DNA from 3 places in the Azospira restricta genome. Region 1 is predicted to be linked to each of the others. Evidence: predicted binding sites of a transcription regulator. Region 1 holds the regulator's gene; each other region holds the start of a gene.
The links. The regulator sigma-54, encoded in region 1, starts transcription at its own class of promoters, with help from an activator protein. The targets are predictions, from matches to a motif close to TGGCACGCTTNCTGCTNA.
Positions count from the first base shown of each region.

Region 2: nirB (nitrite reductase large subunit NirB) is a predicted target of sigma-54. The motif match lies at 3,665-3,682, and genes of this name have one in related genera.
Region 3: nifV (homocitrate synthase) is a predicted target of sigma-54. The motif match lies at 3,233-3,250, and genes of this name have one in related genera.

Region 1 covers NZ_CP064781.1:585,425-595,030, reverse strand. The annotation lists gene IWH25_RS02835 (serine/threonine-protein kinase) at 1-1,001, opposite strand, end outside; gene IWH25_RS02830 (hypothetical protein) at 1,033-1,824, opposite strand; gene IWH25_RS02825 (hypothetical protein) at 1,844-2,515, opposite strand; gene IWH25_RS02820 (PsiF family protein) at 2,614-2,931, opposite strand; gene hprK (HPr(Ser) kinase/phosphatase) at 2,984-3,919, opposite strand; gene ptsN (PTS IIA-like nitrogen regulatory protein PtsN) at 3,930-4,376, opposite strand; gene hpf (ribosome hibernation-promoting factor, HPF/YfiA family) at 4,472-4,798, opposite strand; gene IWH25_RS02800 (RNA polymerase factor sigma-54) at 4,812-6,248, opposite strand; gene lptB (LPS export ABC transporter ATP-binding protein) at 6,291-7,028, opposite strand; gene recX (recombination regulator RecX) at 7,031-7,477, opposite strand; gene recA (recombinase RecA) at 7,481-8,503, opposite strand; gene pncC (nicotinamide-nucleotide amidase) at 8,623-9,120, opposite strand; gene IWH25_RS02775 (phosphatidylglycerophosphatase A family protein) at 9,120-9,606, opposite strand, start outside; gene thiL (thiamine-phosphate kinase) at 9,604-9,606, opposite strand, start outside.
Region 2 covers NZ_CP064781.1:1,913,104-1,922,709, reverse strand. The annotation lists gene IWH25_RS09430 (nitrate/nitrite transporter) at 1-838, opposite strand, end outside; gene nirD (nitrite reductase small subunit NirD) at 849-1,160, opposite strand; gene nirB (nitrite reductase large subunit NirB) at 1,180-3,627, opposite strand; gene IWH25_RS09415 (ABC transporter ATP-binding protein/permease) at 3,807-5,510, opposite strand; gene ybiB (DNA-binding protein YbiB) at 5,804-6,793, opposite strand; gene IWH25_RS09405 (nitrate reductase) at 6,812-9,538, opposite strand.
Region 3 covers NZ_CP064781.1:1,314,355-1,323,960, reverse strand. The annotation lists gene nifT (putative nitrogen fixation protein NifT) at 1-208, shown strand, start outside; gene IWH25_RS06450 (4Fe-4S binding protein) at 231-422, shown strand; gene IWH25_RS06445 (dinitrogenase iron-molybdenum cofactor biosynthesis protein) at 445-1,161, shown strand; gene IWH25_RS06440 (DUF6129 family protein) at 1,158-1,424, shown strand; gene IWH25_RS06435 (4Fe4S-binding leucine-rich repeat protein) at 1,414-2,160, shown strand; gene IWH25_RS06430 (hypothetical protein) at 2,178-3,152, shown strand; gene nifV (homocitrate synthase) at 3,272-4,411, shown strand; gene cysE (serine O-acetyltransferase) at 4,404-5,168, shown strand; gene IWH25_RS06415 (hypothetical protein) at 5,186-5,722, shown strand; gene nifW (nitrogenase-stabilizing/protective protein NifW) at 5,719-6,060, shown strand; gene IWH25_RS06405 (nitrogen fixation protein NifZ) at 6,057-6,542, shown strand; gene nifM (nitrogen fixation protein NifM) at 6,518-7,339, shown strand; gene IWH25_RS06395 (bacteriohemerythrin) at 7,553-7,963, shown strand; gene gpmI (2,3-bisphosphoglycerate-independent phosphoglycerate mutase) at 8,013-9,606, opposite strand, start outside.

The sequences.
Region 1 (9,606 bases):
CCGGCGATGGCCAGCGCGAGCGCCGGCGAGCGCTTTCCGGCAGCGGCGACGGGGGCTGGGGCCGGCGCCGCCGGGCGGGCCGGGGCGGCAGCCGCCGGTTGCGGCCGGGCGGCGAGCGTAGCCTCGGCCGAGACGGCCAGGGTCGCTTCGCCGTCGCTGCCGACCAGGGTCGCGTCGCTGTCGGCGGCGGCCCGGGCACCGACCGTGCGCAGCGCGGCGATGAAGGCCTCGGCGTCCTGGAAGCGTTCGTCCGGGCGCTTCGCCAGCGCCTTCTTCACCACCGCGTCGAAGGCCGGCGGCACCTGCACGTTCAGCTCGGACGGGGCGACCGGGTCCTCCTTCAGCACCTTGTGCATGATCGTCGTCAGCTGGCCGGTGAACGGTTTTTCGCCGGTCAGGAACTGGTACAGGATGACGCCGGCGGAGAACAGGTCGGAGCGGCCGTCGACGGTCTGCCCCATGAACTGCTCCGGCGACATGTAGGCCGGCGTGCCGAGCACCGAACCGGCCTGCGTCAGGTTCGACGATTCGAGGCGGGCGATGCCGAAATCGCCGACCTTGACGCGGCCGTCGGCGAGCAGGAAGACGTTGGCCGGCTTGATGTCGCGGTGCACGATGCCGTTTGCGTGGGCGTGGCCGATCGCGTCGAGCAGCTGGCACATCAGGCGCACGACGTCCGGCAGCGGCAGGCGCTCGTTCTTGTCGAAGATGTCCTTCAGCTCGCGGCCTTCGACGAACTCCATCGCGATGAAGGCGGTGCCCGCGTCGTAGACGGCAACGACGCCGGGGTGGTTGAGGCGGCCGGCGGCCTGCGCCTCGCGCTTGAAGCGCGACAGCAGTTCGCCGGCCTCGCTGCTTTCGAGCTGGTCGCGGCGGACCGTCTTCAGCGCGACGCGGCGGCCGATGCCGGCGTCCCAGCCCTCGTAGACGACGCCCATCGCGCCGCGCCCCAGTTCCCTGCGGATCTCGTACTTGCCCAGCTGCTGCGGTAGGCCTGCCATGGCGTCGTTCCTTCCCGTCGATGGCGACGGATCACTTGTGCTTGCTGTCGATTTCCCAGACCGTCTTCTGCACCAGGCGCTGCACCAGCGAATCGAGCGTCAGCCCGCCGGCGGCGCCGGAGGAGAGGCCGAGCACCGAGTTCGACTTGGCGCCGAGCTCCATCTTCTCCTCGGCGTAGCCGGTCGCCACCTGCTCGGTGGTGTTGGCGTCGATGATCTTGTAGCGCATGCCGATGATCCAGACGCCGGTCGATTCGCCGGTCTGCACCGAGCTGGCGACGACGTTGCCGGCGGCGCCGCCGCTGCCGCGGCCGAAGATGCCGATCAGCGCACCGACGGCGCGGCCGTCGAAGCCGGACTCGGCCTGCGCGACCTGCTCGGCCTTGAGCACGTCGAACTTGACGACCCACTTGGTCGTCTTGAACTTGCCCTTCTGCAGGATCTTGCGCGCCGCCTGCGGGTCGCCCATCGTGTAGGCGAGCTGGAATTCGTTGAGCAGCGGGCCGAGGTCCGCGCGTTCGAGGATCTTGAAGTTGGCCTTGCCCAGTTCGAGCTCGGCATAGTCGGCGATGTTGTTCGGGCCGAACTTCTGCGTGAAGGTGGCGTTGTTGCTCTTCACCTCGCCGGGAATGACCACCAGCGCCGGGCCGGGCTTGCCGGCGTTGGCGTACTCGACCGGCTTGTACATCGCCTTGTCCGCCATCTGGTTGGCGGTTTCCGAGGTGCCGCTGCCGGCCGTCGGCGACGGGCTCTCGAAGGTCGGTTGGGCGACGGCGGTGCCGGCGAGCAGGCCGGCGGCAAGCAGGGGAACGAAGCGTTTCATCGGAGTCTCCTCGTGTGGCTTAGCGGCCCTTGCCCTTCGCGGCCGGGGCGGCATGCCGGCAATAATCGTTGACCAGGCGGGCGACGACGCCGTCGGCCTGCTCGTTCACCAGCGTCAGCGCCATACCCAGCGTGTCGCTGCCGGAATACGAGTCGGCGCTGGCGGAGGCGTCGGAAATCGTCCGCCCGTCGGCGGCAGTCAGCGTGAAGCCCATGCTCACGTAGACCTCGGGGATGCGCAGCACCGGATTGACCGCCGACCGGCTGGAGATGAGGCCGCGCAGAATGAAGTCGGCGCCCATCTTCTTCGAGGCGTTGATCGCCGCGTCCGGATCGTTGCGGAAATAGGCGTCGATTTCCGCCTGCGCGATCTGGGCGGTGATTTCTTCCTGAGTATAGGTATTGAAGCCGAATTTCTTCAGCCGCTTGTTGATCGCCTGGAAGTGCGGTCCGTAGGTGCCCTGGTGGGCGTCGGTGCCGCGCGCGCTGCGCTGGCCGACGACGACCATCACCTTGCGGTTCTTCAGCGAATCGCGGCAGGCGGCGGAGACGGCGGGGGCGCCGCCCTGCTTCGCGCCGTCGGCCGCTTTCTGCCTTTCCTCGTCCTCGGAGAAGCTGAAGGCGGCCAGCGCCGGCGGCGTCAGTGCCGCCAGCAGCAGGGAAAGGACGAGCCGGGAAGCCGATGCGCGCATGGAAATGGTCCGCAGGTGACGGAGGGCCGGGTGATTCTGTCAAAAAAAATGCCGGCTCACAATCAAGCCGGCATTTTTCCGCCCGGGGATTCCGGCGATTACTTGGTGGCGGCCGGCGCGTCGGCTTCGCACTTCTTCATGAAGCTGGTCTTGGCGGCGCCGGCCAGCTTCTTGTCGGCGGCCTGGGCGGCGCAACCCGAGTCGGCGGCGTGGCCGCCGGACAGGCATTGCTTCATGAAGGCCTTGCGCTCGTCGCCGGTCTTGCCGGCGGCCTGCGCGTTGCAGTCCTTCATCTTGGCCTGCTGTGCCTTCTGCGCGGCGGACGGTTCCTTCTTCGGCGCGTCGGCCTTCTTCTCTTCGGCGAAAGCGGTGCCGGCGGCGAGGGCGAGCGAAACCAGGGCGATTGCGAGTTTCATCGGTATTTCCTCCTGAGTGGGGGTGGTACGGCCGGAGGATTATAGGCGCAATTCAAATGTCATCGTCAAGCAGCGCGCGCTGCTGGCGGTTGACGAATTCCTGCATGCTGTCGATGCCGCGCAGCTGGAGGATGGTGTTGCGCACCGCGGCCTCCAGCAGCACCGCCAGGTTGCGGCCGGCGGCGACCGGCACGATCACCTTGCGGATCGGCACGCCGAGGATTTCCTGCGTCTGCGCGTCGAGCGGCAGGCGCGGCGCGTCGACGCCGGCGAGCGGTTTCTGCAGGTGCACGATCAGCTTCAGCTTCATCTTCCGCCGCGACGCGGTCTCGCCGAAGATGGTGCGGATGTTCAGGAGGCCGAGGCCGCGCACTTCCAGGTAGTCGCGCAGCATGCCCGGGCAGCGGCCCTCGATCGTCGTCGGCGCCAGCCGGGCGAGCTCGACGACGTCGTCGGCGACCAGGCCGTGGCCGCGCGAGATCAGCTCGAGCGCGAGTTCCGACTTGCCGACGCCGGAGTCGCCGGTGATCAGCACGCCCATGCCGAGGACGTCCATGAACACGCCGTGGATCGAGGTGGTGTCGGCCAGCCGGCGGGCGAGGTAGATGCGCAGCAGGTCGATCACCGCCGAGCACGGCTTGGGGCTGGTGAACAGCGGCGTGCCGCTGTCCTCGCAGGCCTCCTGCACGATCGGCAGGACTTCCAGGCCGTCGGCGCAGATGATGCCCGGCGGGTTGTCGGCGATCAGCTCGGAGATCTGCGTCGTGAGGCGCTTCGGGCTGACGCGGTTGGCCCAGTCGTATTCGGCCTGGCCGATCACCTGCAGGCGCTCGGAATGGATCAGGTTGAGGTGGCCGACGATGTCGGCGCCGTAGTTGCCGGATTCCTTCAGCTCGAGCTGGCGGTCGGTGCCGATCGCGGCGATCCAGTTCAGCTGCAGCGTCTCGCGGTGGTCCTCGTAGAGCTGGGCGATGCTGAACTGGCGCATGGCGGGAATCTCAGCTGACGAACAACCGGCGGGCGGCTTCGGCGTCGGGGGCGGCCAGCAGCGCGTCGCGGAACTCGCGGTCGGAGAAGCGCTGGGCGAGCTCGGAAAGAATCTGCAGGTGCAGTTCGTTGGCCTGCTCCGGAACGAGCAGCACGAACAGCAGCGACACCGGCTTGCCGTCCGGCGAATCGAAGGGCACCGGCGTGGTCAGGCGCAGGAAGGCGCCGCGGGCGTCCTTCAGCCCCTTGATGCGGCCGTGCGGGATGGCGACGCCCTGGCCGAGTCCGGTCGAGCCGAGCTTTTCGCGCGCGAACAGGCTGTCGAAGACGGTCGCCCGGGCGATGCCGTGGTGGTTCTCGAAAATCAGGCCGGCCTGCTCGAAGACCCGTTTCTTGCTGCCGGCATCGAGGTCGAGAAGGATGTTCTCGACGGGCAGGAGGTTGGCGATGAGGCTCATGCTGCGGGAGAGCTTTCAGGCGGCGGGAAGGAAGGTTGCGGGAGGGCCGTCGCGGGGAGCGGATTTCCGGCGACGGCCGCGAAGCGTCGATTATCTCATTCGGCCAGCGTGCGGGCGGCTGCCTTGTCGCTGCGATGATGATCCTGGACCTTCTGCTTGTACTTCTGGACCTGGCGGTCGAGCTTGTCGACCAGGATGTCGATCGCTGCGTACAGGTCGCCGTCGTCGGCCTCGACGAAGATGTCCTTGCCACGGACGTGCACCGTGACTTCGGCCTTCTGCTTCAGCTTCTCCACGGTGAGGATCACGTTCACGTCGATCACGTGGTCGAAGTGGCGCGTGACGCGCTCGAGTTTGCCCGTCACATAGTCGCGGATCGCCGGCGTCACTTCGAGGTGGTGTCCACTGATCTGCAGGTTCATGGTGAGACTCCTTTCACAGGCTCTTGCGTAGATTGACCGGCGGGATGTTCAGCGCTTCACGATATTTTGCAATCGTTCGTCGCGCCACGACAATCCCCTGCTGGCCAAGGATTTCCGCTATCTGGCTGTCAGATAGCGGTTTTTTCGCATCTTCGGCACCCACCAGCTGCTTGATCAGCGCACGGATCGCGGTGGCCGAGCAGGCGCCGCCGGTATCGGTGGCGACATGGCTGCCGAAGAAGTATTTCAGTTCGAAGATGCCGCGCGGGGTGGCCATGTATTTCTGCGTCGTTACCCGCGATACGGTCGATTCGTGCAGGCCGAGGATGTCGGCAATCTCGCGCAGCACCAGCGGCCGCATCGCTACCTCGCCATGTTCGAAGAACTGGCGCTGGCGGTCAACGATCGTCTGCGACACGCGCTGGATGGTGTCGAAGCGCTGCTGCACGTTCTTGATCAGCCAGCGCGCTTCCTGCAGCTGGCCGGAGAGTCCCGAGCCGCGCTGGCCGGCGAGCACCTCGGCGTAGAGGCGGTTGATGCGCAGGCGCGGGTAGGCGTCGGGGTTGATGCTCGCCCGCCACTGGTTGCGCACCTTCTTCACGATCACGTCGGGGATGATGTAGCGTGCGTCGAGCGGCGCGAACTGGGCGCCGGGGCGCGGGTTGAGGCCCTTGATCAGTGCGTGCGCGGCGCGCAGCAGGTCGTCGTCGCAGCCGGCCAGCTTCTTGATGCGGGCGAAGTCGCGGGCGGCGAGCAATTCCAGATGCTGGCGGACGATGACCAGCGCCAGGTCGCGCACGGGATCGGCGGGGAGCGCCGTCAGCTGCAGCGACAGGCATTCCTGCGCGTTGCGCGCGCCGACGCCGGTCGGGTCGAAGTGCTGCAGGTGCTTCAGCGCGATCTGCAGTTCCTCGGGCTCGATCTCCAGTTCGGGCGGCATGATCTCGGCCAGTTCGTCGAGCGTCTGCGACAGGTAGCCGTCCTCGTCGAGGGCCTCGATCAGCACGCGCACCAGCATGCGGTCGCGGTCGGGCAGCGGCGTCAGGCCGAGCTGCCAGATCAGGTGGTCGGAGAGCGAGGTGGTCGCCGCCTGGATGTCCTGGTAATCGCCGTCCTCGTCGCTGCCGCCGCTGCCGGACGAGCCGGTTCCCGGACTGCCGTCGCCGGGCCAGCCTTCGTCGTCGGTGTTCGGGCGAACCTCGTCGCTGCTGCCGGCCTCGCCTTCGCCGCCGGCCTCAGCGGCCGGCTCGCGTTCGCTGGTGCTGCTCGACGACGGTGCCGGGACGAAATTGTCCTCATCCTCTCGCTCGAGCAGCGGGTTCTCGAGCAGGAACTTTTCCAGCTCCTGATTGAGCTCAAGCGTCGACAGCTGCAGCAGCCGGATCGACTGCTGCAGTTGCGGGGTCAACGCAAGGTGCTGCGAGAGCTTGAGCTGGAGAGCGGGTCTCATGCGCGGCGCGGGACGGCCGGAGTTGCTGTTTCTGTTTTCGGATCAGAGGCGGAAGTTCTCGCCCAGATAGACTTTTCGGACGTCTTCATTATAGATGATTTCGTCCGGGTGGCCCGAAGCAAGTACCGAGCCTTCGTTGATGATGTAGGCCCGGTCGCAGATGCCCAGCGTCTCGCGCACGTTGTGGTCGGTGATCAGCACGCCGATGTTGCGTTCCTTCAGGAAGCGGATGATCTTCTGGATTTCCAGCACGGCGATCGGGTCGACGCCGGCGAAGGGCTCGTCGAGCAGGATGAAGCGCGGCTGCGTCGCCAGCGCGCGGGCGATCTCGACGCGGCGGCGCTCGCCGCCGGACAGCGAGGCGGCCGAGTTGTTGCGGATGTGCGTGATGTGCAGTTCTTCGAGCAGGTCCTCCAGCCGGCGCAGGATTTCTTCCTTGGGCAGGTCCTGCAGCTCAAGCACGGCCTGGATGTTCTCGGTGACGCTCAGCTTGCGGAACACCGAGGCCTCCTGCGGCAGGTAGGAGACGCCCATCTGCGCGCGGCGGTGGATCGGGAGATGGGTGATCTTGGTGTCGTCGATGTAGACGTCGCCGCCGTCGGAAGCGACCAGGCCGACGATCATGTAGAAGGTGGTGGTCTTGCCGGCGCCGTTCGGGCCGAGCAGGCCGACCACCTCGCCGCTGCCGACCTCGAAGGAGACGTCGTGCACGACGGTGCGCTTCTTGTAGCGCTTGTTCAGGTTGTGGGCGCTGAGCTTGCTCTTCGGCTGGTCCGGCATGGCTATTCTTCTTCCTGTTCGTTGCCTTCGCCGCGCAGCACGCGGCGGATCACGCCGCCGGCGAATCCCCGGTGCATCAGGTAGCGGGTCTGCTTGGCCCGCTCGGCGGCATCAGCCGGGAGTGTACCGAACTTCCGCCGCCAAATCGCCTGCGCGCGCGCCAGCTCGTCGCCGGCGGCGGCCAGCGCCTCGTCGGCGACTTCGCCGGCGACGCCCTGCTGCTTCAGCTCCTGCGCCAGCCGGGCATTGCCGTAGCGGGCGCTGCGGCCGGCGACGCGCATCTCGGCGTAGCGCGCGTCGGACAGCAGGCGGCGCCCGGCCAGCTCGTCGAGCAGCGCGTCGAGGGCTTCCTCGGATTCGGCGTGCGGCGCCAGCTTCTTCCTGAGCTCGGCGCGCGCATGGTCTCGCCGCGCCAGCAGGCGCAGCGCGCGCTGGCGCAGCTCGTCCATCGCTCAGGCCTCGGCGGCCTCCAGCGGGCGCGGCGAGGCGACGCCGACGGCTTCGCGGACGCGGGCTTCGATTTCCTGCGCGATCGCCGGGTTGGCCTTCAGGAATTCGCGCGCGTTGTCCTTGCCCTGGCCGATCTTCTCGCCCTTGTAGGCATACCAGGCGCCGGACTTGTCGACCAGCTTGTGGGCGACGCCGAGCTCGATGATCTCGCCCTCGCGTGAGGTGCCCTCGCCGTAGAGGATGTCGAAGATCGCCTCCTTGAACGGCGGCGAGACCTTGTTCTTGACCACCTTGACCTTGGTTTCGTTGCCGATCACCTCGTCGCCCTTCTTGATCGAGCCGATGCGGCGGATGTCGAGGCGCACCGAGGCGTAGAACTTGAGCGCGTTGCCGCCGGTGGTGGTCTCCGGCGAGCCGAACATGACGCCGATCTTCATCCGGATCTGGTTGATGAAGATCACCAGCGTGTTCGTCTTCTTGATGTTGGCGGTGAGCTTGCGCAGCGCCTGGCTCATCAGGCGGGCGTGCAGGCCGACCATCTGGTCGCCCATCTCGCCCTCGATCTCGGCGCGCGGGGTGAGCGCGGCGACCGAGTCGATGACGATCACGTCGACGCCGCCCGAGCGGACCAGCATGTCGGCGATTTCCAGCGCCTGCTCGCCGGTGTCCGGCTGCGAGATCAGCAGGTCGTTCAGGTTCACGCCGAGCTTCTGCGCGTAGGACGGGTCGAGCGCGTGCTCGGCGTCGATGAAGGCGGCGGTGCCGCCCATCTTCTGCATTTCGGCGACGACCTGCAGCGTCAGCGTCGTCTTGCCCGACGATTCCGGGCCGTAGATCTCGACGACGCGGCCGCGCGGCAGGCCGCCGATGCCGAGCGCGATGTCGAGGCCGAGCGAGCCGGTGGAGACGACCTGGATGTCGTGCTCGACGCTGCCCTCGCCCATCTTCATGATCGAGCCCTTGCCGAACTGCTTCTCGATTTGCGCCAGTGCGGCGGCCAGTGCCTTTGCCTTGTTGTCGTCCATTTCTCGTCCTTGTCAGAGGTTGCGCGGATTATCGCACGGCGCCGAAACGCCCCCATGCAGCGCTTACTGTGATTGCATACAGTGTAAGTATATACAGTATTTCGTGCTTGTCGAGCGCTTCAGGCACGCATCGGCGCGAAGCGTGCCAGCAGGCCGCGCAGCGCATGCGCGACCGAAGCGCGGCGCACTGCTGCGCGGTCGCCGGGGAAGTGGCAGGTCTCGCTGGCGGTCAGATCGTCCGGTCCGGCCCAGGCGAAGCACACGGTGCCGACCGGCTTTTCCGGCGAGCCGCCGCTGGGACCGGCGACGCCGGAGATGGCGAGCGCCCACTGCGCCCGGCTGTGCCGCAGCGCGCCCTGGGCCATTTCGATCGCCGCCGGTTCGCTGACCGCGCCATGGCGGACCAGCGTCTTCCGGCTCACCCCGAGCATGTCGACCTTGGCCTCGTTCGAGTAGGTGACGAAGCCGCGATCGAACCAGGCCGAGCTGCCGGCGATGGTCGTCACGCACTGCGACACCCAGCCGCCGGTGCAGGATTCGGCGGTGGCGAGGACTTCGCCGCGCTCCAGCAGGCGGGCACCGACGGCGGCGGCGAGGCGGTCGAGTTCTCCGTCCATCAGGTCAGGATGAACTTCAGCAGCGCCAGGCACAGCACGGTGTAGGCGGCGGCGAAGACGTCGTCGGTCATGACGCCGAAGCCGTTCTTGATGCGGTCGAAATTGCACGCCGGCGGCGGCTTGACGATGTCGAAGAAGCGGAACAGGAAGAAGGCGACGATCCACCACAGCCAGCCTGCCGGTGCCAGGAAGAGGACGAACCAGAAGGGCACCACCTCGTCCCAGACGATGCTGCCGTGGTCGGCCTCGCCCAGCGCCTTGCCGGTGGTGTTGCAGGCGACGATGCCGAACAGGTAGCAGGTGACGAGGAACAGCGCGAAGCCGAGGTCGTCGAACCACGGCCGGAGCAGCGGGTACGAAAAGAGCGCGAAGAGCGTGCCGATGGTGCCCGGCGCCCATGGCGAGAGGCCGCTGCCGAAGCCGCAGGCGATCAGGTGCGCCGGGTGGCGGAACAGGAAGGACGGCGGCGGCGGCGTCGATTTCTTA
Region 2 (9,606 bases), 1.3 Mb from region 1:
ACAGCGAGCGGACGCCGCCGACGCGGTCGGCGACGTTGCCGCCGATCGGGCGCACCAGCGAGCCGGCGAAGACGCAGGCGGCGGTGAAGTAGCCGGCCATCTTCGGGTCGAGCCCGTACTGCGTGTTGAAGTAGATCACCAGCGACGAAGCCAGACCGACGAAGCCGCCGAAGGTCACCGAATAGAAGAACATGAACCACCAGGCGTCCTTGTCCTTCAGCACCTTCAGATATTCGGCCAGCGACTTCGGCGGCGGCGCGTCGGGCGCGTCCTTGGCCATGAACAGGAAGAGCACGAAGACGATCGACAGCGGCACCAGCGCGATGCCGAAGACGTTGGTCCAGCCGTAGGCGGCGGCGAGCCCGGGCGCCAGCAGCGCGGCGAAGGCGGTGCCCGAGTTGCCGGCACCGGCGATGCCCATCGCCGTGCCCTGGTGCTCCGGCGGATACCAGCGCGAGGCCAGCGGCAGCGCGGCAGCGAACGAGGCGCCGGCGACGCCGAGGAAGCCGCCGAGGATCAGCACTTCGGTGTAGGAATGGACGCCGACCAGCCAGGCGTAGGTCAGCGCGCCGAGGACGATGACCTGGCCGATGATCGCTGCCTTCTTCGGCGACAGGCGGTCGACCAGGATGCCCATGACGATGCGCAGCAGCGCGCCGGCAAGCACCGGCACGGCGACCATCAGCCCCTTCTCGGCATGCGACAGGCCGAGATCCTTGGCGATGCCGACGGCGAGCGGGCCGAGCATGACCCAGACCATGAAGGCCAGGTCGAAGTAGAGGAAGGCCGCGAGCAGCGTCGGCGTGTGGCCGGCCTGCAGGAAGGATTTCTTGTCCATGTCGTTCGCCTCAGACTTTCAGGTAGACGTCGCCGGCCTCGAGCTTGACCTCGAAGCGATTGCAGTGGCCGACGTCCGGCGCGACGGCGTCGCCGCTGTCGAGCTGGATGTTCATGCCGTGCAGCGGGCAGGTCACGCGCTTGCCGTGGACGATGCCCTGCGACAGCGGGCCGCCCTTGTGCGGGCACTTGTCGTGCAGCGCGAAGACTTCGTCTTCCGCGGTGCGGAAGACGGCGATGTCGCCGCCACTGGCCTGCTGCACGACGCGGGCGCCGAGGCGCGGGATATCGGCCAGCGCGCAGATTTTCCTGAATTCACTCATTTGCGTTCTCTCTCTTTCCTCAAGCCGGCTGCACCGCCAGCATCTCGAATTCCTTCTTCAGCTCGCCGTCGAGGCGCTCGGCCCACGGGTCCTTGATCCCCTTCAGCGAGTCGAGCAGGCGTGCATACAGCGCCTTGCGCCCCTCGCCGTCCTCGACGATCTTCTGCTTCACGTAGTCGAGGCCGACGCGCTGCACATAGTGGCAGGTGCGCTCCAGGTACCAGCCCTCCTCGCGGTAGAGCTGCAGGAAGGCGCCGGAGACCTCCATCACTTCCTCGTCGCTGGCGACCTTGCACAGGAACTCGGCGACCTCGGTCTTGATGCCGCCGTTGCCGGCGACGTAGATCTCGTAGCCGGAGTCCACCCCGATCACGCCGACGTCCTTGATGCCGGCCTCGGCGCAGTTCCTCGGGCAGCCGGAGACGGCGAGCTTGACCTTGTGCGGGCTCCACATGCCGAACAGCATCTTCTCCAGCTTGACGCCCATGTCCATCGACTTCTGCGTGCCGAAGCGGCAGTGCTCGGCGCCGACGCAGGTCTTCACGGTGCGGATCGACTTGCCGTAGGCGTGGCCGGAGACCATGCCGGCGGCGGCGAGGTCGGCCCACATCTTCGGCAGGTCGTCCTTCTTCACGCCGAGCAGGTCGATGCGCTGGCCGCCGGTGACCTTGACCGTCGGCACCTTGTACTTCTCGGCGGCATCGGCGATCGCGCGCAGCTCGGCCGGCGTCGTCAGGCCGCCCCACATCCGCGGCACCACCGAGTAGGTGCCGTCCTTCTGGATGTTGGCGTGCGCGCGCTCGTTGATGAAGCGCGACTGCGGGTCGTCCTTGGCGAGGTGCGGCCAGGTCGAGATCAGGTAGTAGTTGAGCGCCGGGCGGCACTTCTCGCAGCCGTCGGCGTTCTTCCACTCCATGAACTTCGTCACCGCCTCGACGCTGGTCAGCTCGCGCTCGCGGATCGCCTTGCGCACATCCTCGTGGCTGTGGTCGGTGCAGCCGCACATCGGCTTCTTGTCGGAGGCGGTGGCCTGGTAGGCACCGCCCAGCGTGGACGCCAGGATCTGCTCGCAGAGGCCGGCGCACGAGCCGCAGGAGGACGCCGCCTTGGTGTGCTTCTTCACCTCGTCGAGCGTGAACAGGCCCTTCTCCTTGATCGCCTTGACGATGACGCCCTTCTTGACGCCGTTGCAGCCGCAGACCTCGGCGTCGTCGCTCATCGCGGCGGCCTTCGACTGGCCCTGGTGGCCGACGTCGCCGACCATGCTCTGGCCGAACAGCAGCTGGTCGCGGATCTCGTGGATGTCCTTGCCGTCCTTCAGCAGCTGGAAGTACCACGGGCCGTCGGCGGTGTCGCCGTAGAGCACGCCGCCGACCAGCTTGTTGTCCTTGATCACGAGCTTCTTGTAGACGCCGCCGGCGGCGTCGTTGAGGATGATCTCCTCGGTATCCTTGCCGCCCATGTAGTCGCCGGCCGAGAACAGGTCGATGCCGGTGACCTTGAGCTTGGTCGAGGTCACCGAGCCGGTGTAGCGGCCGATGCCGTAGTTGGCGAGGTGGTTGGCGCAGACCTTGGCCTGCTCGAACAGCGGCGCGACCAGGCCGTAGGCGATGCCGCGGTGGGCGACGCACTCGCCGACGGCGTAGACCTTCGGGTCGTAGGTCTGCAGCGTGTCGTTCACGACGATGCCGCGGTTGCAGTAGATGCCGGAGGACTCGGCGAGCGCGGTGTTGGGGCGGATGCCGGCGGCCATGACGACGAGCTCGGCCGGGATCTGCATGCCGTCCTTGAAGCGGATGGCGGCGACGCGGCCGGATTCGCCGGCGATCAGCGCCTCGGTGTGCTTCTCGAGCAGGAAAGTGAGGCCGCGGTCTTCCAGCGACTTCTGCAGCATCCTGCCGGCGACCTCGTCGAGCTGGCGTTCGAGCAGCCACGGGCCGATGTGTACGACGGTGACGTCCATGCCGCGCAGCTTCAGGCCGTTCGCGGCTTCCAGTCCGAGCAGGCCGCCGCCGATGACCACCGCGTGCTTGTACCGCTTCGCCGCCTCGATCATCGCGTCGGTGTCGGCGATGTCGCGGTAGCCGATGACGCCGTCGAGGTTGTTGCCGGGGATCGGCAGCATGAACGGCGTCGAGCCGGTGGCCAGCAGCAGGCGGTCGTAGGGCTCGACGGTGCCGTCCTCGGCGATCACCTGGCGCTTGACGCGGTCGATCTTGGCGACCTTCTTGCCGAGGTGCAGGTTGACGCCGTTGTCGCGGTACCAGTCGTGGTCGTTGAGGATGATGTCCTGCACCTTCATCTCGCCGGCGAGCACCGGCGAGAGCAGGATGCGGTTGTAGTTCGGGTGCGGTTCGGCGCCGAAGACGGTGACGTCGTACATCTCCGGTGCGATCTTGAACAGTTCCTCGAGGGTGCGCACACCCGCCATGCCGTTGCCGACCATCACCAGTTTGGGTTTGCTCATGTTGCGACTCCAGTGCGTTGATGTTGCTGACGGAGCTATCGCAACAGCCGTGCCAAGAGCACAAGCCACTGTTTTTGTTCAAATATTTTGATTTGAATCAAGGCGTGATGCACGCAAGTGGTGCGCCGCACCCAAACACGGTGCGGCAACAGGCACCGTAACAGGGTCCGCGGCAGGGGCTACTGTGCCCAGCGATAGTCCTTCGCCGAATACAGCTTCCAGCTGCCGTCGCCGACGAGTTCGAGCACCTGCGTGTGGTACTTGAGGACGCTGGCACGGTGGCCGACGCTGACCAGCGTGGTGCGTCCGGCGACCAGCTGGCGGTAGAGGCGCTCCTCGTTGGGCACGTCGAGGGCGCTGGTCGCCTCGTCGAGGATGGCGAAGCGCGGCTGGGCGAGCAGCGCGCGGGCGAAGGCCAGGCGCTGGCGCTCGCCGAAGGAGAGCAGCTTCTCCCAGTCCATCTCGACGTCGAGGCCGCCGACGCGCTCGGCGAGGTCGGGCAGGTTGGCGCGACGGAGCAAGGCCAGCAGCTCCGCGTCGGCGATCGTCGGATCGTGGTTCGGATAGAGCAGCTGCGCGCGCAGCGAGCCGAGCAGCATGTACGGCTGCTGCGGCAGGAACAGGATGTCCTCCGGCCGCGGCCGGAAGATGATGCCGTGGCCGGAGTACCAGAGGCCGGCGATCGCTCGCAGCAGCGAACTCTTGCCGCTGCCGCTCTCGCCGACGATGAGCAGGCCCTCGCCGGGCGCGATGTTGAGCGTCAGCTCGCGCACCAGCACGCGCTCGTAGTTGGGCGTCTGCAGCGTGACGCGCTCGAGCGCGAGGCGCCCGCCCTCGACCGACTTGATCACGCTCTGCTCGACCTTGCGCCGCTTGGGCACCACCGGCAGCACGCGCGCCAGCGTGTTCAGGCGGTCGATGCCGGCGGCGAAGCGCGACAGGCTTTCGAAGTTCTCGACGATCAGCGAGATCGCGCTGAGCACCGCGGCGAAGGCGCCGGCGGCCTGGATCGCGCTGCCCACCTCGAGCTCGCCGGAGAGCACGCGCGGCGCGATGATCGCGCTCGGGATGACGATGGTCAGCAGGTTGTAGCCCTGCTGGAAGAGGTTCAGCGACAGCTGCTTGCGGATCAGCCGGCGGAAGTTGTCGAAGGCCGCCGCGAAGCGCTGCCGTACCTGCCGCAGCTCCTGCGCCTCGCCGCGGTAGAAGGCGATCGACTCGGCGTTCTCGCGCACGCGTACCAGGCCGAAGCGGAAGTCCGCCTCGCGTCGCAGCTGCTGGAAGTTGAGGCCGATCAGCACCTTGCCGAAGACGAAGACGGTGACCATGGTGCCGGCGGCGGCGTAGAAGATCAGGAAATAGACCAGCTCGTGCGAGATCGACCACAGCACCGCGCTGAACGCGACCAGCTGCAGCAGCGAGCCGATCAGGATGAGCAGGAAGTAGAGCGAGCGCTGGGTGAAGGTGTTGATGTCCTCGGCCACCCGCTGGTCCGGGTTGTCGATGACGGCGTTGGCGTTCAGCTCGTAGAAGTGCCGGTTGCTGAAGTAGCTCTTCAGGAAGCGGTCGGTCAGCCAGCGCCGCCAGTGGATGCCGAGCGTGTCGCGGACGTAGTAGTAGAAGGCGTTGATCGGCACCGCGGCGAACAGCAGCACCAGGCAGAAGGTGATCGCGTCCCAGAAGCGTTCGGCATCGTGCGCGGCGAGCGCCGAGGTGAATTCGCCGGTCTGGCGGATGAAGAGCACCGCGAACTGGGTCTGCGCGAGCAGCAGCAGCACCAGCAGCGCGAGCAGGCCGCGCGCCCTCCACCTCTCGTCCTCGCGCCAGTAGGGCGTCGCGATGGCCAGGAACCGTTGCCACAGGTGACGGTCGGCGATCTTCATCGTTATCGGGTCGGGGTCTGGCGCCGTACGGGCGGAGCGGGTCGATGCGTTCCGGAACCGTTTTACTCCCTGCCTCCGGTCAGGGTCAAGCGCGCCGCGGCAGGACCTCGGCAGGGGTGCGCCGCCCGGAGCCGGTGACGGAATCGTCGCGAGCGCTCCCGGCGCGAGCCCGCGCTGAACCCTGCCGGCGGGACGGACGACGCGCGGCGCCCGGACCTAGCGAACGGCTAGGCGGGGCGTGAGCATCGCCCGACGACACGAGCGGGGCGCGCAGCAGATCGAGTCAGCGGCGCTCAGCCGGTGACGACGGCGTGGCCGTTGCCCTCGACGGCGACGATGGCCTTGGCTTCGTTGAAGTCGCCGGCATAGCCGCAGGCGTGCAGGCAGGCGGCGAGCTGGTTGGCGATCGGCTGCGGCAGCGGCACCTGGCCGTCGAGGACGCGCCGCGTCCACGCCGCGGTGGTCGCCGCGTCGGCCTCCTCCGGCAGGTGCGGCAGCACCTTCAGGCTGTCGTGCTCGGATTCGAACAGGATCTCGCCGATGCCGTCGTGCAGGTACTCGATGCGCGGCCGGCGCTTCGGGTTGGCGAAAGGCTCGCCCTCGGTCGCGCGCAGCAGCAGCGCGCGCGCCTGCAGGCTGCCGAGCACGTCGCGCATGGTGTCCATGTAGGCCGGGTGCGTCGCGGCGGCGAGGATGACGCCCTCGCCGCGGAACGGGTCGAGCATCTTGACCAGGCTGTGCGCGCTGTTGCGCACGCCCAGCCGGGCGCGCAGCGCGAGCAGGTTGGCCAGCCCCGGGGCGATCACCGGCAGCGGCACGAAAGCCAGGCCGCGCTCGTCGAGCGCCTGCTGCGCCTGCTGGCGGGTGCCGCAGGGCATCACGCCGAGCTCGCGGAAGACGTGGCCGCTGGTGACGCGGCCGTAGCCCTCGAGCAGGCCGTGCACCACCACCGGCACGCCGAAGCGCTGCAGCAGCATGGCCAGCAGCGGCGTCAGGTTGGCGCCCTTGCGCGCGCCGTTGTAGCTGGGGATGACCACCGGCCGCAGGCCGCCGTGCTGGCCGTGCAGCGCATTGACGCGCTCGTTGGCGGCGGCGAGGAAGCCGATCATCTCCTCGCAGGACTCGCCCTTCATCCGGAAGGCGAGGAGGATGGCGCCGAGCTCGAGGTCGGGAATGCCGCCGTCGAGCATCGCGCCGTAGAGCTGCTGCGCGTCCGCTGGCGACAGGTCGCGCGAACCTTCGGCGCCGCGACCGATCTCCTTGATGATGTGGGCGTAGCTCATGGTTGTCTCCTCCGGGTGTCAGGCGGCCGCCGGCTGCGCGGCCGCCACCATCTTCTTCAACTCCGGCAGGCAACCGCCGCAGAAGGTTCCGCATTTTAGCTGGTCCTGCACCGCGTCGAGCGAGGCGCCGGCGGCCAGCGCCTTCTTCACCTGCGCTTCGCTGACGCCGGCGCACTTGCACAGCAGCGGCGAATGCGCCGGCGCCTGCTTCGGCGGCGTCGCGCTCGGCGCCAGCGCGAAGCGGATCAGCGCGGCGTCGATCGCGTCGTCGGCCATCGCGTCCTTCAGCCAGGCCACCGCCAGCGTCTCGCCGGCCAGGCGCACGCCGAGCAGGCGGCCGTCGCGGGCGAGCGCCTTCTTGTCGATGGCGCGCTTCGGGTCGACATAGACGATCGCCCCTTCGTCGCCCGCCAGCCCGAACAGCGCGTCGATCTCGGCGAGCAGTTCGGCCGGCGGCGCGCTGGCGGCCGCCGCGCGCAGCACGACCAGCGGCTCGGCGCCGCCATAGAGGCCGATCGTCGCGTAGGGAAAGCGCTTCAGCAACGGACGCGCGCGTTCGAGCAAGGCCAGCGCGTTGTCGGCCGCCGACGCTTCGTCGCCGTGGCGCAGCACGACCAGCGTCCACGGCAGCTCGACCTTCTCGACCGCGACCGCGGCGTGCTTCAGCTCGGGCTGGAACGAGTACGGGTCGGTCGCCGCCGGCATCAGCGCGTTGGCGCCGTAGCCGTTCATGAACTGCTCGCCCCAGTGCATCGGCAGCCAGGCGCGGCCGCGCGGCATGCCCTCGTCGGACTCGACACGGACGATGATCTCGCCGCGGCCGTTGCTGACCTTGGCCAGCGCGCCGGGCTCCAGCCCGCGGTGGCGCAGGTCGCAGCCGTTCATCTTCAGCAGCGGCTCGTCCTCGCCGTTGAACAGCCGCGGCACGGTGCCGGTGCGGCTCATGCCGTGCCACTGTTCGAGCAGGCGGCCGGTGAGCAGGCTGATCGGCCGCGCCGGGTCGGTCTGCTCGGCGGTCGGCTTGTGCTCGACGGCAACGAAGCGGGCGCGGCCGGACGGCGTCGGGAAGACGCCGTCCTCGTAGAGGCGGACCTTGCCGGCAGCGGCACCTTCCGGATACGGCCACTGCTGCGGACCGGCGGTCTCCAGCAGGGCGTAGGAGAGGCCGCCGATGTCGAGGTCGCGGCCGCACGTCGAGGCGCGGTGCTCGGCGTGGATCGATTCCGGCGTGGTGTAGGGGAACAGCTTGTCGGTCAGCGGCTGGCCGAGCTCGGCGCCCAGCCGGCGCGCGAAGTCGAGCGCGATCTGCCAGTCGTGGCGCGCCTCGCCGGGCGCCGGCACGGCGGCGCGCACGCGCGAGATGCGGCGCTCGGAGTTGGTCACCGTGCCTTCCTTCTCGCCCCACGAGGTCGCCGGCAGCAGCAGGTCGGCGTACTTCGCGGTGTCGGTGTTGGCGTAGGCGTCCTGCAGCACGACGAACTCGGCCGCCTCCAGCGCCGCGCGCACCTCGGCGACGTCGGGCATCGACTGCGCCGGGTTGGTGCAGGCGATCCACACCGCCTTGATCTCGCCGCTCTTCAGCGCACGGAACAGTTCGACCGCCGGTTTGCCGGGCTTCGGCGGCACGAAGGGAACGCCCCAGAAACGCGCCATCTCGGCGCGGTGCGCCGGGTTGCCGAGGTCGCGATGCGCCGACAGCAGGTTGGAGAGCCCGCCGACCTCGCGCCCGCCCATCGCGTTCGGCTGGCCGGTGAGCGAGAACGGGCCGCTGCCGGGCTTGCCGATGTGGCCGGTGGCGAGGTGCAGGTGGATGATCGCAGCGTTGTTGTGCGTGCCGTGCCAGCTCTGGTTGAGGCCCTGGCAATAGAGCGACAGCGCCGATTTGGCGGTGCCGAACCAGCGCGCGGCGAGGACGATCGCCTCCGGCTCGAGTCCGGTCAGCTCGGCGACCATCGCCGGCGTGTAGCGCTCGACCAGCGTCTCCAGCGCCGCGAAGCCTTCGGTATGGGCGGCGATGTAGTCGCGGTCGACCAGCCCCTCCTTCAGCAGCACGTGCAGCATCGCGTTGTACAGCGCGATGTCGCTGCCCGGCTTCAGCGCCAGGTGCAGGTCGGCGATGGCGCAGGTCTCGCTGCGCCGCGGGTCGACGACGATCACGCGCAGGTTCGGATTGGCCGCCTTGGCGTCCTCGAGGCGGCGGTAGACGATCGGATGCGCGACGGCGGCGTTGGAACCGGCGATCAGCACGCATTCGGCGTGGTCGAGGTCCTCGTAGGCGCAGGGCACGGCATCGGCGCCGAGCGTCTGCTTGTAGCCGGCGACCGCCGACGACATGCACAGGCGCGAGTTGGTGTCGAGGTTGTTGGTGCCGATCAGGCCCTTGGCCAGCTTGTTGAAGACGTAGTAGTCCTCGGTCAGCAGCTGGCCGGCGAGGTAGAAGGCGACCGAATCGGGGCCGTGCGCGCGGATGGTGTCGGCGAAGCGGCGGGCGGCGTGATCGAGGGCGTCGTCCCAGCCGACGCGGCGGCGCGGCGCCGTACGTACATCGCGCAGCTGCGGGTGCAGCAGGCGGTAGTCGAGGCGGGCGGAATCGGCGAGCGCGGCGCCCTTGGCGCAGAGGCGGCCGAAGTTGGCGGGGTGCGCCTTGTCGCCGCGCACGCCGGTTATGCGGCCGTCCTCGGCGTCGATGACGACGCCGCAGCCGGTGCCGCAGTAGCAGCAGGTGGATCGGGTTTCCGTTTTCATGTCTGTTGAGCTCCTGTCACCGAGACAGCAACAGACATGCCACGCCGAATAATCAGCAACTTAGTGCG
Region 3 (9,606 bases), 730 kb from region 1:
ACAGGCCGCCGACGGCGGGCTGGTGTTCTACCTGCCGAAGCGCGACCTGGAAGCCTCGGTCTCGTCGATCGAGTTCGACGCGCCGGAGAAGTGGGGCGGCGAACTCAAGCTCGACAACGGCGGCAGCTACTACATCGACCCGATGGCGAAACCGCCGCGCCTGCCGGTGTCGCTGCGCGCCAAGCGCCTCGGCGCCGCCGAGGACTAGCCATTCACTGGAGGAAGCCATCATGGCAATGAGCATCGATTCCGACATGTGCACCGCCTGCGGCGACTGCAAGCCGGTGTGTCCGACCAAGTCGATCGCCAGCGGCAAGATCTTCTTCAAGATCGACGCCGGCACCTGCACCGAGTGCGACGGCCACGCCGATTCGCCGCTGTGCGTCGACGTCTGCCCGTCCGGCTGCATCGCGCCGGCCTGAGCCCGGCGCCGAGGAGAAGATCATGTCCGAGACACCGGTCGCCTCCCGCGAGGCAGCCTTCCGCATCGCGCTCGCCGCGCGCGCGCTGAACGGCCTCGACCTGCGCGCGCTGGTCGGCGCGCTGGTCGACAAACTGCAGGCGCCGCTCACCGAAGCCAAGCTCGCCACGCTCACCGTCGAGGACCTGTGCCAGCTGCTGGCCGGCGATTTCGCCGAGCAGGGCTGCCATGTCGGCGTCGACCGGGAGCAGCTGAAGGCGGCGGTGCGCCTGCTGTGGGGCGAAGGCATCGCCCACGACGACTTCCCGACGGTCGAGCCCGACGACGCGGCGCCGGGAACGATCCGCGTCGCCGTCGCCGCCAACCGCGGCGAGAACCTCGACGGCCACTTCGGTTCCTGCGACCGCTTCCTCATCTACCGCGTCGGCCCCGCTGCGCTCCGCCTGATCGAGGTGCGCAGCACCGCCGCGGCGGACGCCGCCGACGACCGCAACACCGCGCGCGCGGCGCTGATCGGCGACTGCCAGATCGTCTGCGTGCAGTCGATCGGCGGCCCGGCCGCCGCCAAGGTGATCCGCGCCGGGGTGCACCCGGTCAAGTTTCCCGCCGGCGGACCGGCACGCGCCGCGCTCGGCGAGCTGCAGCAGCGGCTGGCGGCGCCGCCGCCGTGGCTGGCGCAGATCATGGGCGTGCCGGCGGCGTCGCTGGCGCGCTTCGCCGGCGACGGGGACGCGGCATGAGGGTCACGCCGCGCCTGCTCGTCGCCGTCGCCGAGACGCTGCGGCTGACGCCCTCGGTGGCCGCGCTGCGCGCGCGCTTCCCGGCGCTGCACTTCACCGCCTGCAGCGACGACGAGATCGCGCCGCGGCACCGGCCGGCCTTCGACGCCGACGGCCATGCGCTGTACCTGGTCGCCGGCGGCGGCGGGGGCTGCCCGGCGATCACCGACGACTTCGCCGCGGCGACCGGCATCGTCGTCGCCGCCAAGGCCGATGCGGAATGAGGCGACGCCGCCCGCCGCCGACGCGCGCTGCGCCGGCTGCGCCCACTACCCGGATTTCCTCGACCGCGGACGCTGCGCGCCGGATGCAGCCTGCATCCGCGCCGCCGACGGCCGGCTGATCGAGCGCTTCCTGCGCGCCAACCCGGCGCAGGCGGTGCGGCACCTCGCCGACCTCTCCTGGCAGCGGCGCGCGATCGCCGCGCGCTACGCGCCGCTGGCCGACATCGCCGCGCTGCGCAGCGATGCCGACGAGGGCGTGCGCCGCGTCGTCGCGCAGCGCCTGCCGCCCGAGGCGCTGGTGGCGATGCGCGACGATCCCGACCGCGAGGTGCGGCTGGCGGTCGCCGCACGCCTGCCGCCGGCGAAGCTGGGTGCACTCGCGCGCGACCCCGACTATCTGGTGCGCGCGACCGTCGCCGGCCGCCTGCCGCACGGCCGGCTGGCGCGGCTCGCCGGCGACCCCGAGCGCGAGGTGCGCAAGGTCGTCGCCACGCGGCTGCCGCCGTTCGCGCTGGCGCGGCTGGCCGACGACGCGGCGCCGGAAGTGCGCGCCGTCGTCGCCGCACGCGCGCTGCCCGAGCTGGCGGCGCAGCTGCTCGCCGACCCCGAGTGGTGGGTGCGTCTCGCGGCGGTCGCCAACGCGCCGCCGGCCGCCGTCGCCGCCCTCCTCGACGATCCCGAGGCCGAGGTCCGCGCCGCCGTGCGCGCCCGCCTCGCGGCCACGGACAAGAACTGACAGCAAAGGAAGAAACGATGAAGTCCCCGCACGCCTGGTCGGAATACTGCAAGCTGATGACGCCGCAACTGGTCGAGACCTGCACCGCGACGCCGGCCGCCGCCGGCAGCGCCGGGCTGGCCCGGGCACTCGCCGCGGCGCTGCCGGAGTGGCGCTTCCGCCCGGTGCTCAGCCGCGGCGGCTGGTACCGCCTGGGCGGCGTCGTCGACGGCGACGGCCGGCGGCTCGCCGACGACCTCGAAGCCTGGGCCGCCGCCGAGCTCGCCGCGCGCGATGGCGACCTCGGCCGCCTCGCCGACGAGCTGGCCGAGCCGGCGCGCTTCGCGACGCGCCTGGTCGGCCGCACGCACTACCTGGTGGCGCCAGTCGGCGACGGCAACGACGATTTCCTGCAGCTGGAGATCGAGGAGCTGCAGGAGGTGCGCGGCCACCGCCTGTTCGCCGGCGAACCGGCCAGCCTCGAGGAGCTGGTCGACCCGCGCACCGGCGCCGGCAGCGTGACAGCGCAGCCGCTCGGCCTGCCCTGCTACGTCTTCCGCCGAGTGCAGCACGTCGGTGCCTTCCTCGCGCGGCTGCGCGCGCAGAAGCCCGAGCGCGCCGGCATCCAGCGCATGCTCGACGACTGGGCGCGGAGCAGCGCCGGCGCCGCCAGCGCCTTCTGCAACCACTGGGTGGTCGCCACCCGCGAGCACCTCGACCGCTACCAGCAGCCGCGCCTGTCGGCGCAGGCGATCGCCACCGCCGCCGATGCCGCGCCGCCGTTCGCCGCCCCCGCCGGCAGCAGCGGCCTGCGCCTGCAGGACGCGCTGACCCGCTTCGACCGCGCCGCCGGCTACCCGATGGCCTGGTTCTTCCACCTGCTGACCACGAAAGCGGTGCCGCAGTGGGCGGCGCAGGCGGTGGTCGAGGACGCGCTGGCCGGCTTCGCCTACCTGCCGCAGCGCGACGTGGACACGGTGCGCGACTGGCTGCACGCGCCGTACAGCGCGTGACGTGACGCCGCCTTGTCGGAAACCCGACAAGCCTCCGACACGCGTTTCGCCAAGCCGCGCAGATTCAAGGACTTGCCCGCTGGCACCCGACTTGCTGAAGGAATGGCAAGGAGAGTGCGATGACCAGTCCCGGCTTCATCACCATCAACGACACCACCCTGCGCGACGGAGAGCAGTCGGCGGGCGTCGCCTTCAGCGGCGACGAGAAGCTGGCGATCGCCCGCCAGCTCGCCGCCGCCGGCGTGCCCGAGCTGGAGGTCGGCATTCCGGCGATGGGCGACGAGGAGCGCGACTCGATCCGCGCCGTCGCCGCGCTCGGCCTGCCCTGCCGGCTGATGGTGTGGAGCCGCCTGCACGCGGCGGACATCGCCGCCTGCGGCGGCCTTGGCGTGCAGCTGATCGACATCTCGCTGCCGGCCTCCGACCTGCACCTCGCGCACAAGCTGCGCCGCGACCGCGCCTGGCTGCTCGCCGAGCTGCCGCGCCACGTCCATGCCGCGCGCGACCTCGGGCTGGAGGTCGGCATCGGCTGCGAGGACGCCTCGCGCGCCGACCCCGACTTCCTCTGCTGCATCGCCGACGTAGCCGCGGCCGCCGGCGCGCGCCGGCTGCGCTTCGCCGACACGCTGGGCGTCCTCGAACCCTTCGCCACCTACCAGCGCATCGCCGCGCTGCGCCGCGCCAGCGACCTCGAAATCGAGATGCACGCGCACGACGACCTCGGCCTGGCGACGGCGAACACGCTCGCCGCCTGCTGCGCCGGCGCGACGCACGCCAACACCACGGTCAACGGCCTCGGCGAGCGCGCCGGCAACGCGCCGCTGGAGGAGGTGGTGCTCGGCCTGAAGAAGCTGCACGGCATCGACACCGGCGTCGACCTGCGCGACTTCCCGGCGCTGTCGCACACCGTCGCTTACGCCTCGGGGCGCGCCGTGCCCTGGCAGAAGGCGCTGGTCGGCGAGGGCGCCTTCGCGCACGAGGCCGGCATCCACGTCGACGGCCTGCTCAAGCACCCCGACACCTACCAGGGCTTCGACCCGCGCGAGGTCGGCCAGGCGCACCGCATCGTGCTCGGCAAGCATTCCGGCGCCGGCGCCGTCGCCGCGGTCTGCCGCGACGCCGGGCTGGCGCTCGCCGACGGCGAGGCGGCACGGCTGCTGCCGCTGATCCGCGCCTTCGTCGGCCGCCACAAGCGGCCGCCGGCGCCGCCCGACCTGCGCCATTTCCTGGCCGCACTGCGGAGGCCGCAGCATGTCTGAGGCCCTGCGCGCGACGCTGCCGGCCGCGGCACCGGCCGGCCTGCTGGCCACGCTGAAGGAGGACGTCGCCTGCGTCTTCGCGCGCGACCCGGCGGCGCGCTCGACGCTGGAAGTGCTGTGCACCTACCCCGGCGTGCATGCGCTGGCCTGCCACCGCCTCGCCCACCGCCTGTGGTGCGCCGGCTGGCGCTTCGCGGCGCGGCTGCTGGCCTTCGCCGGACGCACGCTGAGCAACGTCGACATCCACCCCGGCGCGCGCATCGGGCGGCGCTGCTTCATCGACCACGGCGCCGGCGTGGTGATCGGCGAGACCGCCGAGATCGGCGACGACGTCACGCTGTACCACGGCGTCACCCTCGGCGGCACCGCGTGGCGCCAGGGCAAGCGCCACCCGACGCTGGCCGACGGCGTGGTGGTCGGCGCCGGCGCCAAGGTCCTCGGCCCGATCCGCATCGGCGCGCGGGCGCGCGTCGGCGCCAACTCGGTGGTAGTCAAGGACGTCCCCGCCGAGCGCACGGTGGTCGGCGTTCCCGGGCGCGTCGTCGACACACGCACCGGCGGCCGCCGCGCGGGGGCCGTCGGCACGCTCGATCACCACCTGCTGCCGGACCCGGTGGCGAGATCGATCGCCTGCCTGGTCGAGCGCATCGACGCGCTCGAGCGCGAACTTGCCGCCGCCCGCGGCGAAACGCCGGCCGCGCCGTGCGTCGCCTGCACCGGCGGCGACCTGTGCGGCGAACACGCCGTGCCGCATTGACCCGACCGGAGAGTGCCATGGACCTGCTCGATTTCGACCTCTGCCAGCTGCCCGGCGACGCCCTGCCGGCCGCGGCCGCCGCGCTGCTGGCGCAGGCCGCCGCCGGCGGCGCCGGCGCCGACACGGCGCTGCTGCGCGCGCAGCGGCTGGCGCCGGAGCACCCGGCGGTGCTGCTTGCCCGCTACCGCCACGACTTCGCCCGCCGCCGCCTCGACGACGCGCTGCGCACCGCCGAGCGCGCGCTGGCGGTTTCCGGCCGTCGGCTCGGCCTGCCGGCCGACTGGCGCGCGCTCGACCGCAGCTGCGTCGACTTCGCCGCGGCGAGCGCCTTCGGCCTGCTGCGCTTCCACCTGCTGGCGCTGAAGGCGACCGGCGTGCTCCACCTGCGCCTGGGCGAGGTCGACGCCGCCCGCCTGCGCCTGCGCAAGCTCGCCGAACTCGACGACCACGACCGCCTCGGCGCCGCCCGCCTGCTCGCCGCGATCGACGAATTCCACCTGCCGCTGCCGCCGCCGGCGGCGGCCCCGACTGCTGCCGCAAGGAGACTGGCATGAACGAGACGCCGCCGCTCGCCGAGGAACTCGCCGAGCTCAACTCCGCCGAGGATTTCCTGGACCACTTCGGCGTCGCCTACGACCCGGCGGTGGTCCGCGTGAACCGGCTGCACATCCTGCAGCGCTTCCACGACTACCTGGCGAAGCAGCTGCCGGCGCCGCCGGCCGACGCGGCGGCGCGGCACGCCGCCTGCCGGCAGTGGCTATGCCGCGCCTACGAGGACTTCGCCGCCTCCGACGCGCAGACCGAGAAGGTCTTCGCAGTGTTCCGGAACGGCGCGCGTGCAGAGGGCGGCAGCACCGCCTTCGTGCCGCTCGACAAGGCTTTCCTGCCATGATCGACGCGCGCTGGGATTACGGCGCGGCGGTGCGCGTCGTGCGCAACCTGCGCAACGACGGCACCTACCCGGGGCTGCCGACGGGCGCGCCGCTGGTCCGCCGCGGCAGCATCGGCTACGTCGTCGACGTCGGCACCTTCCTGCAGGACCAGGTGATCTACTCGGTGAATTTCCTCGACGCGGGGAAGATCGTCGGCTGCCGCGAGGAGGAGCTGATCGGTGCCGACGAAGCGTGGCAACCGTCGCGCTTCGAGAGCCGCGAGCGGGTGACGGCGCAGCGCGGGCTGGCGGTCGACGGCGAACTGCTGGTGCCGGCCGGCAGCGGCGGCGAGGTGATCAAGGTGATCCGCGACGCCCCCGGGGGAGTCGCCTACCACGTCCATTTCGACTGCCAGCCGGGACGCCTGCTGCTGCTGCCGGAAATGCTGCTGGCGCCGCCGGCGGCGGAGGCCCCGCAATGCACGACGCCTACCGCCGACTGAAGCTGGCCGGCGAGCTGTTCGGCAAGGGGCCGGAGACGCTGCAGCCGGCCGAGCGCGAGCGTCTGCAGCGGGTCGCGGCGCAACAGCAGGCGCTGGAGCGGCGCATCCTGGCGAGCCGCGAGGCGGCGGCGGTGATCGTCGGCGACGACGCGGTGGCGACGCGCGCCGCCGAGATCCGCCAGCGCTACGCCGACGCCGGGGAGTTCGCCCGCGACCTGGCGCGCGTCGGGCTCGACGCCGATGCCCTGCGCCGGGCGCTGGCGCACGAGTTGCGCATCGAGGCGGTACTGGAGAAGGTGGCGGCCGACGTGCCGCCGGTGACGCCGGTCGACGCCGAGCTGTACTACCACAGCCATCCCGAGGCGTTCCGGCGCGCCGAGGCGCGCCGCCTGCGCCACCTCCTGCTCACCTACGACGGCGCCGACGAACGGGCACGGCTGGCCGCCGAGTTGGCGGCGCTGCGGCCGCAGCTGGTCGACGCCGAGGCCTTCGCCGCGGCGGCACTGCGCCGCTCGCAGTGCCCGACCGCGCTCAACGGCGGCGAACTGGGCGTCGTCCGCCGCGGCCAGCTCTACGCCGAACTGGAGCCGGCGGCCTTCGCGCTCGCCGCCGGCGAGCTCAGCGCGGTGCTCGAATCGCCGGTCGGCCTGCACCTGCTGCGCTGCGACGAGGTCTTCCCGGCGCAGCAGGTACCTTTCGCCGAGGCCGCGCCGCTGATCGTCGAGCGCCTCGCCGAGCGCCGCCGCCGCGAGCGGCAGCGGCAGTGGCTGAAGGCGCTGCCGCCGGCAGAACGCTGAGCGCCGCCGCTCGGTGCGGCAAGCGAATCGTCGCGAGCGGCGCGAGCGCCATCCCACGCCCCCTCCTCCCCCGAGGCATTCCGGATCACCGGCGGCGGCAGGCGCGCTGCCACACGGAAGCCGGCCGTCGGAAACGAAACCGGGGCGGCGCAGTCAATCCTTGATCGGAAAGCCCTCAACGCAAGACACCCAACAAGCGCACGGGAGACGAGCATGGACATGCGGCTGGAGGACTGGTCGGACAAGCTGGCCTTCGGGATCGACGTGATCGACGCCCAGCACAAGCAACTCTTCGAGCTCGCCGCCTCGTTCGAAGGCAACGGCGACCAGATTCGCGTCATGAAGACGCTCGCCCTGCTCGGCAATTACGTGAAGGAACATTTTCGCGACGAGGAGCAGCTGCTCGAACTATGCGCCTACCCCGACCTCGACGCGCACCGGGAATTGCACCGGACATTCCGCGACATGCTGCGGGACCTGCTCGCGGACGCGGGGAAAATGAGTCTCGACGAAATCGCCGACCGCGTCCGCTACCTGATCAACGGCTGGTTCTACAACCACATCATGGTGGCCGACCTCGACTATGTGCCGCTGCTCAAGCAGCGGCTCGGCGACACCGGATGAAGCGGCCGGGCGCCTGCACGCCCGAAGCATCCGCGACGACGGCGCCGCGTCAGCGCACGTCGAGCAGGCTGTCGTCCCAACGCGCGTGCTTTTCCAGCCCGAGCAGGTTGGCGGCCGTCGCGGCGAGGTTGGAGAGGCCGGCGGTTTCGCGCTGGACGAGGCCCAGGCGGCCGCCGGAGACGTTGTCGTAGAGGATCAGCGGCACCGGGTTCAGCGTGTGCGCGGTCTTCGCCTTGAACGAGCCGTTCGGGTTCGTCGCCGGCTGCTTGGTCTTCTTGTCGAGCTCGTACATCTCGTCGGCGTTGCCGTGGTCGGCGGTGATCAGCGCCACCCCGCCGGCGGCGTCGATCGCCGGCAGCAGGCGGGAGAGCGCCAGGTCGACGGCCTCGATCGCCATCGTCGCCGCGCGGAAGTTGCCGGTGTGGCCGACCATGTCGCCGTTGGCGTAGTTGCAGCGCAGCAGCTTGTACTGGCCGCTCCGCAGCGCGGCGATCATCGCGTCGGTGATCTCGGCGGCCTTCATCCACGGCCGCTGTTCGAAGGGGACGACGTCGCTCGGCACTTCCTGCCAGGTCTCGCCGTCGAACTTGTTCGAGCGGTTGCCGTTCCAGAAGTAGGTGACGTGGCCGAACTTCTGCGTCTCCGAGCAGGCGTACTGGGCGATGCCGCTCTTCGCGAACCACTCGCCCATGGTGTCCTGGATCGCCGGCGGCGCGACCAGGAAGCGCTTGGGCAGCTTCAGGTCGCCATCGTACTGCAGCATGCCGGCGTAGGTGACCTTCGGCACGCGGACGCGGTCGAACTTGTCGAAGCCGGCCTCCTCGAAGGCACGCGTGATCTCGATCGCGCGGTCGCCGCGGAAGTTGTAGAAGACCACCGCGTCGCCGTCCTCGATGGTGCCGACCGGATGGCCGCCCTCGCCGATGACGAAGGGCGGCAGGTCCTGGTCTATGGTGCCGGGGTGCTGCGCGCGCAGCGCCTGCACCGCTTCCGTCGCGGTCGCGAACTGCGGCCCCTCGCCGAGCACGTGCGTCCGCCACCCGGCCTCGACCATCGGCCAGTTGGCGTCGTAGCGGTCCATCGTGATGTGCTGGCGACCGCCGCCGGAGGCGATGCGGGCGTCGAAGCCGTCCGTGCTCACTTCGGCGAGGAAGGCCTCGAACGGCCCCACGTACTCGAGCGCGCTGGTTTCCGGCACGTCGCGGCCGTCGAGCAGCGCGTGGATGCGCACCTTCCGCAGCCCTTCCGCCTTGGCCTGCACGACCATCGCCCGCAAGTGGTCGATGTGGCTGTGCACGTTGCCGTCGGAGAAGAGGCCGATGAAGTGCAGCGTGCCGGCGCGGGCACCGGCGACCACCTGCTGCCAGGCCTCGCCCTGCCAGATCGCGCCGGCGGCGATGGCGTTGGCGACCAGCGCCGCGCCCTGCGCATAGACCTGGCCGGCGCCGATCGCGTTGTGGCCGACCTCGGAGTTGCCCATGTCGTCGTCGGAGGGCATGCCCACCGCGGTGCCGTGCGCGCGCAGGCGGATGTTCGGGTAGGCAGCGAAGAGGCGGTCCAGCGTCGGCTTGCGGGCGGCGGCGATGGCGCTGCCGGCCTCGTTCTTCGGCAGGCCGTAGCCGTCCATGACGATGATCACGACC